DNA from 3 places in the Kosakonia cowanii JCM 10956 genome. Region 2 is predicted to be linked to each of the others. Evidence: predicted binding sites of a transcription regulator. Region 2 holds the regulator's gene; each other region holds the start of a gene.

Region 1 (6,601 bases), 2.2 Mb from region 2:
TGAAACAGCGGAAACCTTTTGCCGGATCAATAAATCAGAAAAATGTAATGACCCGGCAAAAAGGCTAAAGGTGGGGGGTAAAAATCAGGCAACGTTACGAGCGTGACCCGCCAGCTCGGAGAGCAGATCGCCATTTTCGATGGTGATATATTTCCCCTTCACCGCCAGCATGCCGCTCTTCTGGAAACGACCCAGCAGACGGCTGATGGTCTCAACGGTCAGGCCCAGGTAGTTGCCGATGTCGCCACGGGTCATGGTCAGACGGAATTCACGCGGCGAGAAACCACGCTGCGCAAAACGACGGGAGAGGTTGTAGATAAACGCCGCCAGGCGCTCTTCCGCGTTTTTCTTCGACAGCAGCAGGATCATATCCTGATCGCCTTTGATCTCGCCGCTCATCAGACGCATCATCTGCTGGCGCAGGCTCGGCATTTTGCCAGAGAGATCGTCCAGCGTTTCGAACGGGATCTCACACACCATTGAGGTCTCCAGCGCCTGAGCGAAGCTCGGGTGATGACCGGTACCGATGGCATCAAAGCCCACCAGATCGCCCGCCAGATGGAAACCGGTGATCTGCTCATCACCCTGTTCGGTGATGGTATAGCTTTTGATGGTGCCAGAACGGATAGCGTAGAGCGATTTCAGCTCATCGCCTGCTTTAAACAGGGTCTGACCTTTCTGGATGGGCTTTTTACGCTCAATGATATTGTCGAGCTGATCCAGCTCATGCTCATTAAGAGTAAAGGGGATGCAAAGCTGGCTGATACTGCAATCCTGACAATGGATAGCACAACCGCCAGACTGAATGCGTCGAATAATTCGCTTTTCCGGGATCATAGGTCTGCTCTACGCCGTAATTGATATTGGTCAATTTTAACATCTTTTTATGGCGCACGTAAGCCTGGCAAAACGTCAATTCACCATAAATGAAACAGTGGAACGAAACGGTAAAGACTTACTTTGTCTCATGTTATTGAATTTCCACCAATTCACTAAGGCTTTAGCGAGCGAAGTGCATGAAATGCATACTAAACAGACCTGTTTTCTCACAATAGTAAGTAACGTTCATGGCGCAGCAGCCACTCTTTACGGGCCACGCCGCCCGCATAGCCAGTGAGCATGCCATTACTGCCGATCACGCGGTGGCAGGGGACGACAATGCTGATCGGATTGGCACCGTTCGCTGCACCCACGGCACGCGCCGCGCCCGCACGCCCAAGAATTGTCGCCAGTTGACCATAATGCATCACCTGACCACAGGGAATGGTGCGCAGCATCTGCCACACTTCACGTTGAAAAGGGGTACCGCCCGTCGCGGTCGGCAGGGTATCAATCACCGCCAGATCGCCGTCGAAATAGTCCTGCAGTTTTTGGCTCAACCCGCCAGGATTCTGCGAAGCCACGCGCTGATACCCTTCACGGCGATAGTGAATATTAAGCAGTTCAACCATCCGGGCCTCATGTTCTTCCCACTCGACGGCGCGCAGCTGAAACTGCTCATCGCAGATGATCCACAATGGGCCAAGCGGGGTGGAGATTTTATCTTCAAGCAGGGTGAGCATCGGGCGTCCTTATCACTAAATAGCGGCGATAATTTAGCAAACAAAAAAGCGCCTCACCATACCCTGAAAGGGTGGTAGCTTGAGTCTTCAATAAGGGAATAACACGTAAGAGTTAAATGGCGGAGAAAATATAAGGTTACTAACGTTTATTAATTAAAAAAATAGAGCCTGCCGACATCCGTCAGGCTCCAGAGTACACACAAACTGAGCATCCAATCTTTATTTTTTGCACGCGATCCTTGCGCCTTCTTTATATTTATAGCGGCCATAATAATTATTGCCAGTTTTAATCAGTGATTAATTTCACGATTATTTAACAAAGGTTCAGGGTATAAAGAAACGCCTCGTTATACCCTTTTTATAACACCTTGAGCCTACGCATAATTTGCCCGCCGCATTGAGAAGCGCTCCTGCGCCAGCTATAGTACTTCAGCAGATGTTGCTGGAGGACTGCCCCATGAACCCGGATGAAAAATCGCTGTTTCTTGACGCCATGGAGGATGTCCAACCCCTGAAGCGCAGTGCTGATGTGCACTGGCACCCGAGCCATAAATCCCGACCATTGCAGCGCATTGACACCCTGCAACTCGATAATTTTTTGACCACTGGCTTTCTTGACCCGGTAGCGCTTGATACGCCGCTGGAGTTTCGCCGCGAAGGGCTACAAGTCGGCGTGCTCGATAAGCTGCGGCTGGGCAAATATACCCAGCAGGCAAGCCTGAACCTGCTGCGCCAGCCCGTCGAGCAGTGCCGGCAGATGCTGTTTAGCTTTATGCATCAGAGCCGTAAGGATGGGCTACGCAATGTGCTGATCATTCACGGAAAAGGGCGCGATGAGACCTCGCACGCCAATATCATCCGCAGCTACCTGGCGCGCTGGCTGCCAGAGTTTGAGGATGTGCAGGCGTTCTGCCCGGCGTTGCCGCACCACGGCGGCAGCGGCGCATGCTATGTCGCCCTGCGCAAATCCGAGCAGGCAAAGCAGGAGAACTGGGAGCGGCACGCCAAGCGCAGCCGCTAGCCGACAAGCGGAACATCCGCTAAGCGTGTGGTCCAGGCGGGGGAGAGCAGGGAGCGCTTCATCTTCCAGCCTGGCGTGATGCCCTGGCCGGCAAACCATAATTTATTTCCCTTCTTATTAAGCGTGTCTAAAACATTCATTAGTGATTCGCTATTTTCGCGCGGAGTAAATTCATCGAATAAATTAAGTTGCGCGACGCCTTTACTAAAAAAATCCCCCAGCATAACGCCCGCTTTTTGATATCTCGGCCCTTGCTTCCAGATAATATCCAGGCTACGTGTTGCCGCTGCAATAATATCGCGGGTGTCATGGGTTGGCGTCAGTAAACGAATGCCTGCACTATTGCTGTAATAAGGTTCGTCATCATCGTGCGGGCTACTCTTTATAAAAGCCCCGACATAGCGGCAATATTGACGATCCGCGCGCAGCTTTTCAGCGGCCCGCGCCGCCCAGGTGCAGATGCCTTCGCGCACCGATGCGTAGTCGTTGACGCGCTCGCCAAAGGAGCGGGAGCTGATGATCTCATGCTTCGCCGGTGTGAACTCGGCAAATCCAAGACAGGGCTCGCCGCGCAGTTCACGTGCCGTTCGCTCCAGCACCACGCTGAAGTTTTTACGGATAAGCCATAAATCGCTCTGCGCCAGCTTGAGCACGGTATCAATACCCATCGCCTCCAGCCGCTTGCTCAGACGGCGGCCAATCCCCCACACTTCGCCTACCGGCAGGGCGGCCATCAGCTTTAGCTGCTGCGCCTGGCGCGACAGATCGACCACGCCGCCCGACGCATCCGGCCACTTTTTCGCGGCGTTATTCGCCAGCTTGGCCAGCGTTTTCGTCGGCGCAATGCCGACGCCGACGGTAAGCATGGTGCGCTGATAAATCGCATTACGCAGGGTACGCCCAAACTCGCGCAGCTGTGGAATGCCGGTTAAATCCACAAACGCTTCATCGATGCTGTAGATATCTACCGCCGGGCAGAGCTCTTCCAGCAGCGTCATCACCCGATGGCTCATATCGCCATACAGTGCGTAGTTACTGCTGAATACCGCCACATTGTGACGCTCCATTAGCGCCTTCTGCTTGAAGTAGGGGTCAGCCATCGTAATGCCGAGCGCTTTGGCTTCAGCCGAGCGGGAGATGACGCAGCCATCGTTATTGGATAACACCACCACCGGCTTACCGGTTAAATCGGGCCGGAAGACGGTCTCGCAGCTGGTATAGAACGAATTAACATCAACGAGCGCGTACATGATGGCGGGGCGGCAAAGTGATCACGGTCGTTACGACGCCAACAATATGCGCGCCTTCCTCTTCTTCGATCCTGATCGCCGGGTAAGCGGGGTTATCCGCCACCAGCTGCGGATAAGGCCGCAGCCGCAGCCGCTTTACCATAAAACCGCTTAACAGGCGGGCGACAACAATATCGCCATCGCCCGGTTGCAGGCTGGTATCGACCAGTAACAGCGAACCCGGCAGGATCGCCGCCTCGCACATGGCGTCACTGGATGCCCGCATCACATAGGTGGCCGACGGGTGGGCGATCAGGCTGCTCACCAGGTCGATCGCATCTTCAATGTAGTCCGCAGCCGGACTCGGAAAAGCGCTGGTAGTCATAATGGGTGTCGATCTTTTATTATTACTGTATATAAATACAGTATCGTTGTTCGCACGAAAGGATCAACCCCCTGGAGGCAGGATCGTTGAAAGATCCTGATGATATTGGCAATTTTTTGCACAATCATTTTCAGCGTTTGCGCGGCGGGCTGCATGTTTCGCCGGTTAATGCTTTTGCAATCAAAGGGTAAGACACTACACTTAGTGAGAATCTTTCCATTGGACGGTCCGCATGACAACGCTCAAGAGCAACAACTTCTTTTTTACCATTTTGTTATTACTGGTCAGCGTGGCGTTTTTCACCCTGATCCAGCCTTACTACTCCGCCATTATCTGGGCGGTGATCCTGGCATTGATCTTCTATCCGCTGCGCACAAAGCTCACCGTGCTCCTGCGCGGGCGGAACGGTATCGCCTCGCTGATTACCGTGCTGCTGATCTGCATCCTCGTCTTTATCCCGATGATGATCGTGCTCTCGTCGCTGGCGGTAGAGATCAACGCGCTCTATCAGCGTCTGCAAACTAACGCGACGGATCTGCCGCAGCTGTTAAGTAACGGCATTGCGCACTTGCCGGAGTGGGCAAAACATGCGCTGCGCGAAAACAATTTCGATTCGGTGGACGCGATTCGCGAAAAACTCTCTGGTGTTGCGCTCAGCGTCGGGCGTTATCTGGCGGGCAGCGCGGTGATTATCGGTAAAGGGACGCTGGGGCTAACCATCAGCTTCTCGCTAATGGTCTATCTGCTCTTTTTCCTGCTGAAAGATGGCGCCGCGCTGGTGAAGAAAATCTACGAGGTGATGCCGCTGTCGGCCAAAATCAAACGCCGTCTGTTCCTGAAATTTGCCGGTGTTGCGCGCGCGACGGTAAAAGGGACGCTGGTTGTAGCGATTGCGCAGGGTGCGCTGGGCGGAATTGGTTTCTGGTTCGCTGGCCTGAGCGGCAGCCTGCTGTGGGGTGCGCTGATGGCGTTCCTGTCGCTGATCCCGGCGGTCGGTACAGCGCTTATCTGGATCCCGGCTGTGATCTTCCTCTACTCCACGGGTGAGCTGCTCACCGCCACGCTGCTGACCCTCTACTTTGTGATTGTGGTCGGGCTGGCAGACAACCTGCTGCGTCCGTTGCTGGTGGGGAAAGATACCCGTATGCCGGACTACCTGATCCTGCTGACCACCCTTGGCGGTCTGCAATTCTTTGGCATCAATGGCTTCGTGCTTGGGCCACTTATTGCAGGGCTGTTTATCTCCTCCTGGAACTTGCTGGCAGAAGCGCGTGCCAATGCGCTTAATACGCCGCAGGAATAAAACGTAACAGGCTGCCGGAAATAAACCGGCAGCCGTTCGTTTAGCCTGCGTTTAATTAATTCGACGAGCGGTAAAGAATTGCAAATACTTTGAGTAAAATCTTAGCTTGTGCTAAATATAAGGCATGTACAACAACTGAGGACAATTTTTAACCGCCACGAAGAGAAGCAATGCGCGGTAAATTGTAAAAATATGGACATTCGGTTCAGTAGTCTTACCCCCTGTTTTTCACTTCCTGTCTCCTTCTGCTGCCCGCCTGCGGGCGAACAATACTGGCGCACTGCGCTGTAGTCCTCTCCTGCCCGATCCGGCGCCCTGTGCGCAACTGTTAATTTTTTTACGGTTTTCCGCTATGCGGTAAATCGCAAGGATCTCTATTCTCAAGCAGGAGAAAAAATATGATTTACTGGATTTTATTAGCGTTGGCGATTGTCTCGGAAATAACCGGCACGCTATCTATGAAATGGGCAAGTATTAACGACAGCCACAGCGGTTTTATTTTAATGCTGGTGATGATCGCCTGTTCCTATATTTTCCTGGCGTTTGCGGTGAAAAAAATCGCCCTCGGCGTGGCCTACGCCTTATGGGAAGGTGTCGGTATTGCCATTATTACGCTGTTTAGCGTGCTGCTGTTTGATGAACCCCTCTCACCGTTGAAAGCGGCGGGTCTGGTGGCGCTGGCGCTCGGTATTGTGCTGATCAAGTCCGGCACGCGTAAGGCCCCACGTCAGGAGCAGGGTCATGTTACTGCTTGAGTGGGTGCACGCGTTATGGCTGGCGATGGCCATTATTCTGGAAATTGTTGCCAACATCTTTTTAAAACTTTCTGACGGCTTTCGTCGCAAACTCTATGGCTGCGGATCGTTAGTGGCAGTACTGGCGGCGTTCAGTGCGCTGTCGCAGGCGGTAAAGGGGATCGATCTCTCCGTCGCCTACGCCCTGTGGGGCGGATTCGGTATCGTGGCGACGCTCGCCGCCGGCTGGATCCTCTTTGGCCAGCGCCTCAATGGCAAAGGCTGGATCGGCCTGGCGCTGCTGCTTATTGGGATGATGCTGATAAAACTTGCCTGATGTGATATTGCCCGCGTTTGCGGGCAACGA
Region 2 (6,601 bases):
TACCGCCGCTGTGGATTTTGTTAGTGTTTGTCGCCGGCGTCTGGCTGATGCGCGCGGCCGGCTGTGTGGTGAATGATTACGCCGATCGTAAATTTGATGGGCATGTAAAGCGCACCGCGAATCGTCCTTTACCGAGCGGCGCGGTGACGGAAAATGAGGCGCGCGGGCTGTTTATCATCCTTGTGCTGCTGGCTTTTGCGCTGGTGCTTACTCTCAATCTGATGACGATCCTGCTCTCGGTCGCTGCGCTGGGCCTGGCCTGGATCTACCCGTTTATGAAGCGCTATACGCATCTGCCGCAGGTGGTGCTGGGGGCGGCGTTTGGCTGGTCAATACCGATGGCATTTGCCGCTGTGAGCGAGTCCGTGCCGCTGAGCTGCTGGATTATGTTCTTCGCCAACATTCTGTGGGCGGTGGCCTATGACACCGAATATGCGATGGTCGATCGCGACGATGATGTGAAGATTGGCATTAAGTCGACGGCGATCCTCTTTGGGCGTCACGACAAGCTGATTATCGGCATTTTGCAGGTGCTGGTAATGGCGATGATGGCGGCAGTCGGCTGGCTGAACGGGCTGGGGTGGAGCTATTACGCCACCGTGCTGGTTGCCGGGGCGCTGTTTGTTTATCAGCAGGTGCTGATTGCAGGCCGCGAGCGCGATGCCTGTTTTAAAGCCTTTCTGAACAATAACTACGTTGGTCTGGTGCTGTTTCTGGGGCTGGCGGTGAGCTATCTGCACGTATAGCGCGGGTTTGTCGGGGTTGTGCGCTCGTGCGCTGGGTTGACGGGCTCGGGCGCTGAGTTGCCGGATGGCGGCTGCGCCTTATCCGGCCTACGGGTTCGGTGCCCCTGAAACCGCCCAGGCCGGATAAGCGTTTGCGCGCCATCCGGCAATGAGCATACCGTTCAGCATTATCACCCAGGCCGGATAAGCGTTTACGCGCCATCCGGCACTTCCGTTACTCCGCTTGCGTCGCACTCTCGATCGTTAAACGCACATCCGATGTCATCAGCTCCGCCAGCATCTGGTAAACGCCAAGCGTGCGCGCCGGATCGGCGTCGCCGGTATCACTGATATAACCCTCGTCGCGCAGCGTCAGCACCAGCGTGCTGAAGACCGCTTTATCGAAGAACTCCGGTGCGTTGATGCCATGCAGCACCGACAGACGTTGCGCCAGCGTACGGCTCTCTTTCTCCAGCGTACTGCGGTTCATCGCCGGATTGGCGCTCAGCAGCCAGAAGGTGATGGCATAACGCTGCAGCGTCTCGCGCGCGCCTGCGGCCAGCAGCTGCAGAGTGCGTGAGTGTGCCGGATTGATGCTCAGCAGATCCTCTTTCAGGGTAATCAGCCCCTGGCGCACCAGCTCCTGAATCAGCTTATCCAGCACCTCCGCCAGCTCTGCATTTTCCCAGCGCAGGAACAGCTCGGCCTTCAGCATCGGGTAGAGCAGTTCCACATGACGCAGAATTTCACCGCGTGAGATGGCACGATGCTGGGTGACAATCGCCGCGATCAGCGACGGCAACATCAGCATGTGCGCAATATTGTTGCGGTAATAGGTCATCAGCACCGCCTGCTCGCGCGGCAGGATGATGATATCGCCGATGGTGTCCTTCTCGACCTCAAACTTGTTCATCTGCAGCGCGTGAGCGATAAGCTCAGCGGCGCTGGCGGATGGTGCGGTGGAGTCCGGGGAGTAGGGCACATTGCGCATCAGCTCAAGGTAGCAGTCAAGCTGCTCGGTGAGCTGCTCGCGCGTCAATGAGCGCTGGCGCGAAGCCAGCAGCGCCGTACAGCAGAGGTTCATGGCGTTTGCCGCCCCGGCATTGTTGATGCGAACCATCAGATCGGCGGCGATGCTATTAACCGTCGGCGTCAGCCATGCCGGACGGATCGCTTCAATCGGATCGATCGATTCGCGCCACTCCGGTACATGGTGGTTCAGATAGTTCATCAGCGGGATTGGCTCGCCGAAGTTCACATAGCCCTGACCGAGGTTACGCAGCTTGCTGAGGCCGCGCACCATCTGCAGTAGGCTCTCTTTCTCTTTTGTCGCGCCGCGCAGCTCTTTGGCGTAGGTGCCGACCTCCATCACATGCTCGTAGCCGATATAGATAGGCACCAGCGTGATTGGGCGTGTGCCGCCGCGCAGCATCGCCTGGATAGTCATCGACAGGGTACCGGTTTTCGGATCGAGCAGACGCCCGGTGCGCGAGCGACCGCCCTCAACGAAATACTCCACCGAATAACCGCGGCTAAACAGCTCGCCCAGATATTCACGGAACACCGTCGAGTAGAGCTTGTTGCCTTTAAAGGTACGGCGAATAAAGAAGGCGCCAAGGCGGCGGAAAATCGGCCCGGCGGGCCAGAAGTTGAGGTTGATCCCGGCCGCAATATGCGGCGGCACCAGGCCCTGGTGGTAAAGCACGTAGGAGAGCAGTAGGTAGTCCATGTGGCTGCGGTGGCAGGGCACATAGACAATTTCATGGCCCTCGTGCGCCAGCTGGCGTACGCGCTCGGCGTTGTGCACGTTGATCCCCTGATAGAGCCGGTTCCACGTAAAGCCGAGGATACGGTCGGTCAGGCGAATCATCTCGTAAGAGAAGTTAGCGGCAATCTCTTCCATCAGCGCGATCGCGTTCTGCTGCGCCTTATCGTGGGAGATCTTTTTGCTGCGCGCTTCATCTTCCACCGCACGGGCAATCGCTTTCGACGATAGCAGCTTATTGAAGAGATCCTGACGCGCCGGCAGGCGTGGGCCAACGGCGGCCAGACGCTGACGGGCGAAGTGCATACGCGCCACGCGGGCCAGTTTCTGCGCGATGATCTTATCCGTACCATGTTCGGTCGCCATGCGGCGCAGCGAAACCGGCGGGGAGAAGCGCACAAAGCTGTCGCGGCCAAGCCACGAAACAGCGAAGAATTTCTGCACACCGTTGAGCATGCGCAACGGCGGGTTGATTTCACCCTTTTCACGCCCCGGCGAGCGGCCAAACATCACCGATACCGGCACCATCTGCACATCCAGATCGGGATGGCTGCGGTGTAAATCCAGATAGTCGTGGAACAGTTTGATCGACTCTTCTTTCGGCGTGTAATAGGTGAATACGCGCGGGCCGCCGTGAATAAACACGTAGCGTGGCAGCAGCGCGCCATCGATCTCCAGCGGTTCGAGGGGATCGGGTAATTCATGCGCCAGGCACTGCTCGCGCAAGGTCATTAAGTCAGCCTTTGAGTTGTAAGGCAGCACGTACATAATAGGACGTGATGTGTCGAGCCCCAGTTCCTGTGCAGGTTCTGCGGGGATCGATTTACTTTTTACCAGCACGCTTAATGGTAAGTTCAGTAATTTGTAGTAAATTCGTGGCCAGCCGGACATAAAGGGTGTAAAGCCTCTGGTTATTAATAGTGCCATTGCGCCGCAAGAATATCAGAAAGCACGCATAATTTCTGTGGTACCGCTGCGTGTACCACTACTCATTGACGCTTAATAGTTAAAAAGGTTCTTTTCATGGCCAATAATACCACCGGTTTTACCCGGATCATTAAAGCCGCAGGATATTCGTGGAAAGGCGTACGCGCAGCCTGGATTAATGAAGCTGCATTTCGCCAGGAGGGCGTAGCCGTTGTTCTGGCTATTATTATCGCTGCATTTTTGGATATTGATGTCATCACGCGCGTCCTGCTTATTGGCTCGGTCACGCTGGTGATGATTGTCGAAATCCTCAACAGCGCTATCGAAGCGGTTGTAGACCGTATCGGGTCTGAATTCCATGAGCTTTCCGGCCGGGCAAAAGATATGGGATCGGCGGCGGTGCTGATGACAATCTTACTGGCGGTCTTTACCTGGGTCTCGCTTCTTTGGTCACATTTTCGATAGCGTTTCCATAATTCTATAACACTCTGGATTTTTGCTTAAATGTGGTTTCAAAATCGCCGTTGACTGTATATACTCACAGCATAACTGTATATACACCCAGGGGGCGGGATGAAAGCATTAACGGCCAGGCAGCAAGAGGTGTTCGATCTGATTCGCGATCGCATCACCCAAACCGGTATGCCACCGACGCGTGCGGAAATCGCACAGCAATTGGGGTTCCGTTCCCCAAATGCAGCCGAAGAACACCTTAAAGCGCTGGCGCGCAAAGGGGTGATCGAAATCGTATCTGGTGCATCGCGCGGTCTCCGCCTGCTGCTGGAAGAAGAGAACGATATTGGTCTTCCGCTGATTGGTCGCGTCGCTGCGGGTGAGCCGCTGCTGGCGCAACAGCATATCGAAAGCCACTATCAGGTCGATCCGAATCTCTTTAAACCGCATGCGGACTTCCTGCTGCGCGTTAGCGGGATGTCGATGAAAGATATCGGTATTATGGACGGCGATCTGCTGGCGGTGCATAAAACCCAGGATGCGCGTAACGGCCAGGTGATCGTCGCCCGTATCGAAGATGAAGTAACGGTGAAGCGCCTGAAAAAACATGGCAACACCGTTGAACTGTTGGCGGAAAACAGCGACTTCTCTCCGATTGTTGTTGATCTGCGTAAACAGAACTTCACCATTGAAGGGCTGGCAGTTGGCGTGATCCGTAACGGTGAATGGCTGTAACGCCTCTTTTCTCTGCTGTGGCGCCCGTTTAGCGCCGCAGCGCCACGCTTCCTCTTTTTAACGACGCTTACGCTATGCCGCTGTTAACCGCATCCGACAAAGCTTTGTGGCGGCTTGCGCTGCCGATGATTTTATCGAATATCACCGTTCCGCTGCTGGGCTTAGTTGATACGGCAGTGATTGGTCATCTGGATAGCCCCGTCTACCTTGGCGGCGTGGCGATTGGCGCAACGGCAACCAGCTTCCTCTTTATGCTGCTGCTGTTTCTGCGTATGAGCACCACCGGGCTGACCGCCCAGGCATTTGGTGCAAAAAATCCCTCTGCACTCTCACGTGCGCTTGTCCAGCCTCTGCTGCTGGCGCTCGGCGCAGGTATCGTCATTGCGCTGCTGCGTACGCCGCTTATCGACCTGGCGCTGCATATTACCGGCGGCAGCGAGGCAGTGCTGGAGCAGGCGCGGCGCTTCCTTGCCATTCGCTGGCTGAGCGCACCCGCCTCGCTGGGCAATATGGTGCTGCTTGGCTGGCTGCTCGGCGTGCAGTATGCCCGCGCACCGGTGATACTGCTGGTGGTCGGCAATCTCTTCAATATCGTTCTCGACCTCTGGCTGGTGATGGGCCTGCATATGAATGTGCAGGGCGCTGCGCTCGCGACGGTTATCGCGGAATATGTCACCTTCTTTATCGGCTTGCTGATGGTGCGGCAGGTTTTACGCCGGCAGGCTATCTCTCTTTCGATGCTGAAATCCGCCTGGCGCGGCGGCGTTCGCCGTTTGCTGGCGCTCAATCGCGATATCATGCTGCGCTCGCTGCTGCTGCAACTCTGCTTTGGCTCCATCACCGTGCTGGGTGCTCGTCTCGGCAGCGAAACGGTCGCCGCCAACGCGGTGCTGATGATGTTCCTCACCTTTACCGCCTATGCGCTTGACGGCTTTGCCTATGCCGTCGAAGCCCACTCCGGTCAGGCTTACGGCGCGCGCGATGGTAGCCAGTTGCTGCACGTCTGGCGCGCGGCCTGCCGGCAGGCAGGGTTTGTGGCCCTCGCCTTTGCCCTTGTCTACGCGCTGGCAGGAAGCACGCTTATTGCGCTGCTGACCTCCATTCCTGAACTGCAGGCGGTTGCCGGACACTATCTTATCTGGCAGGTGGTATTGCCGCTGGTGGGGGTGTGGTGCTATTTGCTCGACGGCATGTTTGTGGGTGCGACGCGCGCGGCTGAAATGCGTAACAGTATGGCGGTTGCCGCTGCCGGTTTTGGCCTGACCCTGCTGACGGTGCCGTGGTTTGGCAACCACGGTTTATGGCTCTCTCTGGCGGTTTTCCTGGCGCTGCGTGGTATCACGCTGGCGCTGATCTGGCGTCATCACTGGCGCAACGGCAGCTGGTTTGCCAATGCCGACAATGCATGAGGATCTGCGGCTTCGTCTGGCGTGTATGGTTAAAGATTCCGAATAAAAAACCGAACGCCGAATCCTTATCTACAATAATTAATACGTTCAGCACGCAAGAACGTCATTTTAACCGAACGATAAGGAGTCAATTATGAACAAAGACGAAGTCGGCGGTAACTGGAAACAGTTTAAAGGTACTGTTAAAGAGAAATGGGGCAAATTGACCGATGACGATATGACCGTCATCGAAGGTAAACGTGACCAGCTGGTAGGTAAAATCCAGGAGCGTTACGGTTACGCGAAAGACGAAGCGGAGAAGGAAGTTACAGATTGGGAATCACGTAACGAATACCGCTGGTAGCCAACACTTCCCCCTCAAGTGTATTAACCCTCACAGGCTACCCTGCCCGTAGGTACAAGGATGTACCTCCCTAATCTCCAATCCCTTCATCTTTCACGTTTTATCTGCGTTGGCTGCACTCGCTCACATGAGTCACATACTTTCGTATTCTTCCCATGATTCGCGCGCTTGCCGAATCCCTTCATCTTTCACGTTTTATCTGCGTTGGCTGCACTTGCTCACATGAGTCACATACTTTCGTATG
Region 3 (6,601 bases), 1.8 Mb from region 2:
TCTCTCGCCCGCTATGCTGGCAGAAGCCCGCCAGCTGAAGAGCGCCGCGCGTTATGTCACTGGCGATATCGAAGCACTGCCGCTGGCTGACGCGACCTTTTCACTGGCGTGGAGCAACCTCGCGGTGCAGTGGTGCGACGATCTGCGCCAGGCGGTTGGCGAACTGCGCCGCGTCACCGAACCGGGCGGGCATATTGCTTTTACCACGCTGGCGGACGGCTCGTTACCGGAGCTGAACCAGGCCTGGCGCGCGCTGGACAGCCTTCCCCATGCTAACCGCTTCCTGCCCGCGACGGAGATTGAGCAGGCGCTGAACGGCTGGCCGCTGCGCTGCGGCATTGACACCGTCACCCTGTGGTTTGCCGATGCCGCCAGCGCCCTGCGATCCCTTAAAGGGATTGGCGCGACCCATCTGCATGCTGGTCGCCAGCAGGGGCTGACGCGCGGCAAATTGCAGCGCTTACAGGAAGCCTGGCCGCAACAGCAAGGCAAATTCCCGCTGACCTATCAACTTTTTTGGGGAGTGATAACCCGTGACTGAACGCTATTTTGTGACCGGTACTGATACCGAAGTGGGTAAAACCGTGGCGAGCTGCGCACTGTTGCAGGCGGCGAACCTGCGCGGGCTGCGCAGTGCGGGCTATAAACCGGTCGCCTCCGGCAGTGAGATGACGCCCGATGGGCTGCGCAATAGCGATGCACTGGCGTTGCAGCGCCACAGCAGTTTGCTGCTCACCTATCAGGCGGTTAATCCGTACACCTTTGCCGAGCCGACCTCGCCGCACATTGTCAGCGCTGATCTGAATCAGCCGATAGAGGCGGAAGTGATGTCGGCCGGTTTACGCCAGCTGGAGCAGCAGGCTGACTGGCTGCTGGTGGAAGGGGCAGGGGGCTGGTTTACGCCGCTCTCGCCGACGCTGACCTTTGCCGACTGGGCCACCGCAGAGCGCCTGCCGGTGATTCTGGTGGTTGGCGTCAAGCTTGGCTGCATCAACCATGCGATGTTAACCGCCCAGGCGGTACAGCAGGCAGGGCTAAGGCTGGCAGGCTGGATCGCTAATGACGTGGTCAAGCCGGGTAAACGCCACCAGGAGTATATGGCGACGCTGCAACGCGTGCTGCCCGCGCCGCTGATCGGCGAGATCCCGTGGCTGGCGGATGCGCCGGAAGCCGCCGCAACCGGCCACTATCTCGATCTCAGCGTACTGACTGCGGCGACATCCAGTGCGCCAGCAGCGGATCATCTAACTGCCTGATATCGCCCCCGGCCACGCGCCGCCCGCGGTGCAGCAGGCAGAAACGATCCGCTACCCGGCGGATCAGCGACAGCTGCTGCTCCGCCAGTAAGATCGACATACCAAACTCCTGATTGAGCCGCACGATCAAATTCCCCAGCTTATGGATAAACGCCTGGCCGAGGCCGCGCGTCGGTTCATCGAGGATCAATAACCGTGGGCGCGTTACCAGCGCCCGCGCCATCGACAGCTGCTGCTGGTTATCCTCCGACAACGTCGCACCGCGCTGCTGGCGTAGCCCATACAACTCCGGGAAGAGATCGAAGATCTCGCGGCTTAAGTTCTGCCCTGCGTCACCGGCGGCACGCATCGCCACATGCAGGTTCTCCTCCACCGTCAGTTGCGAAAAGATGCGTCTGTCCTGCGGCACATAGCCGATACCGACCGCGCTGCGGTGCTCGGCCTGCAGTGTCAGCAGATCGCGCGGCGGCGCGCCCGCATCCTGCCAGATCATGCTGCCGCTCTCCACCGGCAGGTAGCCGGTTATGCAGTTCACCAGCGTGGTTTTTCCCATACCCGGCAACCCGACCAGCGAGGTGCAGAGGCCGGGGGCTAACTCCAGATCGATATCCCATAACGTATGTTGGTCGCCGTAATAGTGGTTCACCGCATGTAAGCTCAACATGATCCGCTCCTTGTTCCCATCAGGTATGACTGCTTTTCACTACGGTCAACTGCAAAAGGCTTGCCAGAACGTGAAAAGGGCATTTTTTTCGGAGACGGCTGAGAAAGCGTGCGAAAAAAACGTGATGGCGCGCAAACCCAGGTAAAAATTCTGCACTTTGCCAGTGCTTACCGCAGCGGGTGGTGGTGCAACGGATAGTGGAATTGTGAGAAGGATCCCATGCGGATCTTGCGCATCGTTATCTGATAATTGCCGAAAAGAGTCGATAAAAAAATTTTCCCTCCCCCTTTTCGACGCAGAGGGGGAGTTTGGCGAGGGGCGGGGTGCACGGGCTGGCGGCAGTTATCCACTATTCCTGTGGATAACCTTGTGTATTAGAGTTAGAAAACGTGCGGCAAGCGAGAGGCGGCGCGGCTTGCGCATGAATTGGTGCGAAACCCGTCTTTTTAATATTTTCTTTTTTAATCAAACGTTTAAATAAAAGCAATGGGTGTAAGAAAAGTGTCACCGACTGCCATAAAAGCGTCAAACATCACCTTGACAAATGTTAAAAGGGCAAAAATTCTGGGGATAACCTTTAACGCGAGGTTTAATCGCTTACCGATTGCCCAATCGCAGCCACAATGCGATGTTTTGCACTGGGGTAGATGAGATCGGTTTGCACGCTACTGTTTTTTCATCCAGTATCTTCGGTTGGCAAAAATGCGCATGGTGAGTAAACTGTCTTACCTGCCCCACTCCTCATCAGGTGCCATTCATGAGTAAACCGTTCAAACTGAATTCCGCTTTTCGCCCCTCCGGCGATCAGCCTGAAGCAATCCGTCGCCTCAAGGAAGGGCTGGAAGACGGGCTCGCGCACCAGACGTTGCTCGGGGTAACCGGTTCAGGGAAGACGTTCACCGTGGCCAATGTGATTGCCGATCTGCAGCGTCCAACCATGGTGCTGGCACCCAACAAGACGCTGGCCGCGCAGCTCTATGGCGAGATGAAAGAGTTCTTCCCGGATAACGCGGTGGAGTATTTCGTCTCCTACTACGACTACTATCAGCCGGAAGCCTATGTACCCAGCTCGGATACCTTTATCGAGAAGGACGCGTCGGTTAACGAACATATCGAGCAGATGCGTCTCTCGGCCACCAAAGCGCTGCTGGAGCGGCGAGATGTGGTCGTGGTGGCATCGGTCTCCGCCATCTACGGTCTGGGCGATCCTGACCTCTACCTGAAGATGATGCTGCACCTCACCAATGGCATGATCATCGATCAGCGCGCGATCCTGCGCCGTCTGGCGGAGCTGCAGTACACCCGTAACGACCAGGCGTTCCAGCGCGGCACCTTCCGCGTGCGCGGCGAAGTGATTGATATCTTCCCGGCGGAGTCGGACGATCTGGCGCTGCGCGTTGAGCTGTTCGACGAAGAGGTTGAGCGCCTGTCGCTCTTCGATCCGCTGACCGGCCATATCGAATCGGTGATCCAGCGTTTTACCATCTACCCGAAAACGCACTACGTCACGCCGCGCGAGCGCATCGTGCAGGCGATGGAAGAGATCAAAGTCGAGCTGGCGGAGCGGCGGAAGTTTCTGCTGGAGAACAATAAGCTGCTGGAAGAGCAGCGTATTACCCAGCGCACCCAGTTCGATCTGGAGATGATGAACGAGCTGGGCTACTGCTCCGGCATCGAGAACTACTCGCGCTACCTCTCCGGGCGCGGGCCGGGCGAAGCGCCGCCGACGCTGTTTGACTATCTGCCCGCCGATGGGCTGCTGGTGGTTGATGAATCCCACGTGACCATTCCGCAAATCGGCGGCATGTATCGCGGCGACCGGGCGCGTAAAGAGACGCTGGTAGAGTATGGTTTCCGTCTGCCGTCGGCGCTCGATAACCGCCCGATGAAGTTCGAAGAGTTCGAAGCACTGGCACCGCAGACCATCTACGTCTCCGCGACGCCGGGTAACTATGAGCTGGAGAAATCGGGCGAAGAGGTGATCGATCAGGTGGTGCGCCCGACCGGCCTGCTGGATCCGATTATCGAAGTGCGCCCGGTGGCGACCCAGGTCGACGATCTGCTGTCCGAGATCCGTAAGCGCGTCGAGATCAACGAGCGTGTGCTGGTAACTACCCTGACCAAACGTATGGCAGAAGATTTGACCGAATATCTGGTCGAGCACGGCGCGAAGGTGCGCTATCTGCACTCGGATATCGACACCGTCGAGCGTATGGAGATTATCCGCGACCTGCGTCTTGGTGAGTTCGATGTGCTGGTCGGCATCAACTTGCTGCGTGAGGGGCTGGATATGCCGGAAGTGTCGCTGGTCGCCATTCTCGATGCGGATAAAGAGGGCTTCCTGCGCTCCGAACGATCCCTTATCCAGACCATTGGTCGTGCGGCGCGTAACATTAACGGCAAAGCGATTCTCTATGGCGATAAGATCACGCCGTCGATGGCGAAAGCGATTGGCGAAACGGAGCGCCGCCGCGAGAAACAGCAGAGCTACAACGAAGAGCACGGCATTACGCCGCAGGGGCTCAACAAGAAAGTGGTGGATATTCTGGCGCTGGGCCAGGGGCTGGCGAAAACCAAAGCCAAAGGGCGCGGCAAGTCCCGCTCGCCGGTTGAGGCAGATGCATCCGATCTGGGCCTGACGCCGAAAGCGCTGCAACAGAAAATTCATGAACTGGAAGGGCAGATGATGCAGCATGCGCAGAATCTGGAGTTTGAAGAGGCGGCGAAGGTGCGCGATCAGCTTCATCAACTGCGCGAACTGTTTATTGTTGCCTCTTAATGTTGACTTAACATAGCCCTGTCACACTCTCCTCAGTTTTCGTGGAGGAGAGTGTGATGCAACAAATTACCGTTCGTGAGTGTTTTGCCGTCGCCTGCGCGCTGGCGGTGGTACTCGGTTTTACCCATTTTTGGCTGCTGAGCTACTGATCGTCCCCCGGTCGGGCGCGCTGAATTTGACCCACGCCCGCACCCCACTTTGTGTCAGCCGATTGTGCAGGAAAAACTGCGCGTCATGCAGTTGCGCGATACGCGTAACGATACTTAAGCCAAGACCGGCACCGCCGTAACGGCTGTCCATTCTGACAAATGCTTTGCTCAGCTCGCCGCTGCGGCTCTCATCAATCCCTTGCCCCTCATCCTCTACCGCCAGCACCGGCGTTTCCGCCTGCTCCAGCCGTACAGTAATCGTGCTGCCGACGGGGCTGTAGCGATGGGCATTCTCTACCAGGTTACGCACCAGCAGCCGTAGCAGCGTCGCATCGCCCGCTACCGCCATTCCTTCGCCCTCAACCGGCATCACCAGGCGCTGATCGCGTGCCGCCAGCATGGTGCGAAGCTCCTCTTCCATCGGCAGCACCACATCGCTTAATAACGTCACTTGCTGATAGGTACCGGCGGAGAAAGATTGCCCCACGCGCGCTAAAAGCAGCAGCTGGGCGATATTTTCCGTCATCTGATCGAGGCGCTGCACCAGCGGTTCGACCTGCATACCGCTGCTTTTTGCCATCAGTTCAAGGTGCAGACGCAGCCCGGCGAGCGGTGTGCGCAGCTCATGGGCGACATCGGCGGTAAAGAGCCGTTCGCGATCGAGAGTTAACGTCAGGCGCGAGACCAGCTCGTTAATCGCCGAGGTGACCGCCTCCACTTCGCTGACGCTCTGATCGAGGGTAATAGGCTGCAAATTGTTCGGCGTGCGCTTATTCAGCTCCTGCTGAAGTTCGGAGAGCGGGCGGGTGATCGCTTTGACGGCCTGCATGCAGAGCAGCAGCGCGAGGCCGATAATCAACAGGCTTGGCACCAGCAGGCTCGCCACCGCTTCACGCACTTCATGCTCAATATGTTTACGGTTGTTGTGGTTGTGGATCGCCGTCTGCACCAGCAGCTGGATCTGCTCTTCGCTCTCATGCCAGAGCCAGAAGACGCTGACCAGCTGGCAGAAGAGCAGAATGCCGCCAATGGTCAGCAGCAGCCGGCGGCGCAGGCTCCAGTGACGAAAGTCGAACATCGCCATCACTCGGGCCGCTCTTGCGGTGCCACCAGCATATAACCGAAGCCGCGCACGGTGCGGATGCGCGACTTACCAATCTTGTCGCGCAGATTGTGAATGTGCACCTCCAGCGTGTTGGTCGACGGCTCGTTATCCCAGTTGTAGATATCGTTGTAGAGGATCTCGCGGTGTACCGGGCTTTCGGCTTTCAGCATCAGGCGCGATAAGAGCGCGTACTCTTTTGGCGTCAGCTCCAGCAGTTGTCCCTCCAGCCACGCCTGGCGGCGGGTGACATTCAGCGTCAGGTTGCCGTGGATAATCTCGTTATCGCCCTGATTGTGGTGACGGCGCAGCAGCGCGCGGATACGGGCGTTAAGCTCGTCGAGGGCAAAGGGTTTTACCAGGTAATCATCCGCGCCGGTATCAAGCCCCGCCACGCGATCGTCGAGGGTATCGCGGGCGGTGAGGATCAGCACCGGCAGGGTATATTTCTCTTTGCGCAGCCGGTTGAGCAGATGCAGGCCATCTTCATCAGGCAGGCCGAGATCGAGCACAATCAGGCTGTAGTGGCCACCCGCCAGGCAGAGCGCCGCTTCATGGGCGGTCGAGACGCCATCGCAGGCGTAGCCTTCACTCTGCATCGCGAGGATTAACCCCTGTTGCAGCAGCGTATCATCTTCAATCACCAGAATT

The links. Region 2 encodes LexA, which represses DNA repair genes until DNA is damaged. Its sites were predicted from a motif close to TNCTGTATGTACATACAGNA; they were not measured.
Region 1: the regulator LexA is predicted to act here: its motif matches at 4,221-4,240, upstream of umuD (translesion error-prone DNA polymerase V autoproteolytic subunit).
Region 3: the regulator LexA is predicted to act here: its motif matches at 2,587-2,606, upstream of uvrB (excinuclease ABC subunit UvrB).

What each region holds. Positions count from the first base shown of each region.
Region 1 covers NZ_CP019445.1:3,320,685-3,327,285, forward strand. The annotation lists gene fnr (fumarate/nitrate reduction transcriptional regulator Fnr) at 85-837, opposite strand; gene ogt (methylated-DNA--[protein]-cysteine S-methyltransferase) at 1,047-1,562, opposite strand; gene smrA (DNA endonuclease SmrA) at 2,020-2,583, shown strand; gene umuC (translesion error-prone DNA polymerase V subunit UmuC) at 2,580-3,833, opposite strand; gene umuD (translesion error-prone DNA polymerase V autoproteolytic subunit) at 3,817-4,197, opposite strand; gene BWI95_RS15705 (AI-2E family transporter) at 4,430-5,500, shown strand; gene mdtJ (multidrug/spermidine efflux SMR transporter subunit MdtJ) at 5,899-6,255, shown strand; gene mdtI (multidrug/spermidine efflux SMR transporter subunit MdtI) at 6,242-6,571, shown strand.
Region 2 covers NZ_CP019445.1:874,532-881,132, reverse strand. The annotation lists gene ubiA (4-hydroxybenzoate octaprenyltransferase) at 1-746, shown strand, start outside; gene plsB (glycerol-3-phosphate 1-O-acyltransferase PlsB) at 961-3,381, opposite strand; gene BWI95_RS04050 (diacylglycerol kinase) at 3,514-3,882, shown strand; gene lexA (transcriptional repressor LexA) at 3,991-4,605, shown strand; gene dinF (MATE family efflux transporter DinF) at 4,680-6,014, shown strand; gene BWI95_RS04035 (CsbD family protein) at 6,148-6,357, shown strand.
Region 3 covers NZ_CP019445.1:2,679,239-2,685,839, forward strand. The annotation lists gene bioC (malonyl-ACP O-methyltransferase BioC) at 1-541, shown strand, start outside; gene bioD (dethiobiotin synthase) at 534-1,256, shown strand; gene BWI95_RS12645 (ABC transporter ATP-binding protein) at 1,198-1,920, opposite strand; gene uvrB (excinuclease ABC subunit UvrB) at 2,678-4,699, shown strand; gene pmrB (two-component system sensor histidine kinase PmrB) at 4,820-5,932, opposite strand; gene pmrA (two-component system response regulator PmrA) at 5,932-6,601, opposite strand, start outside.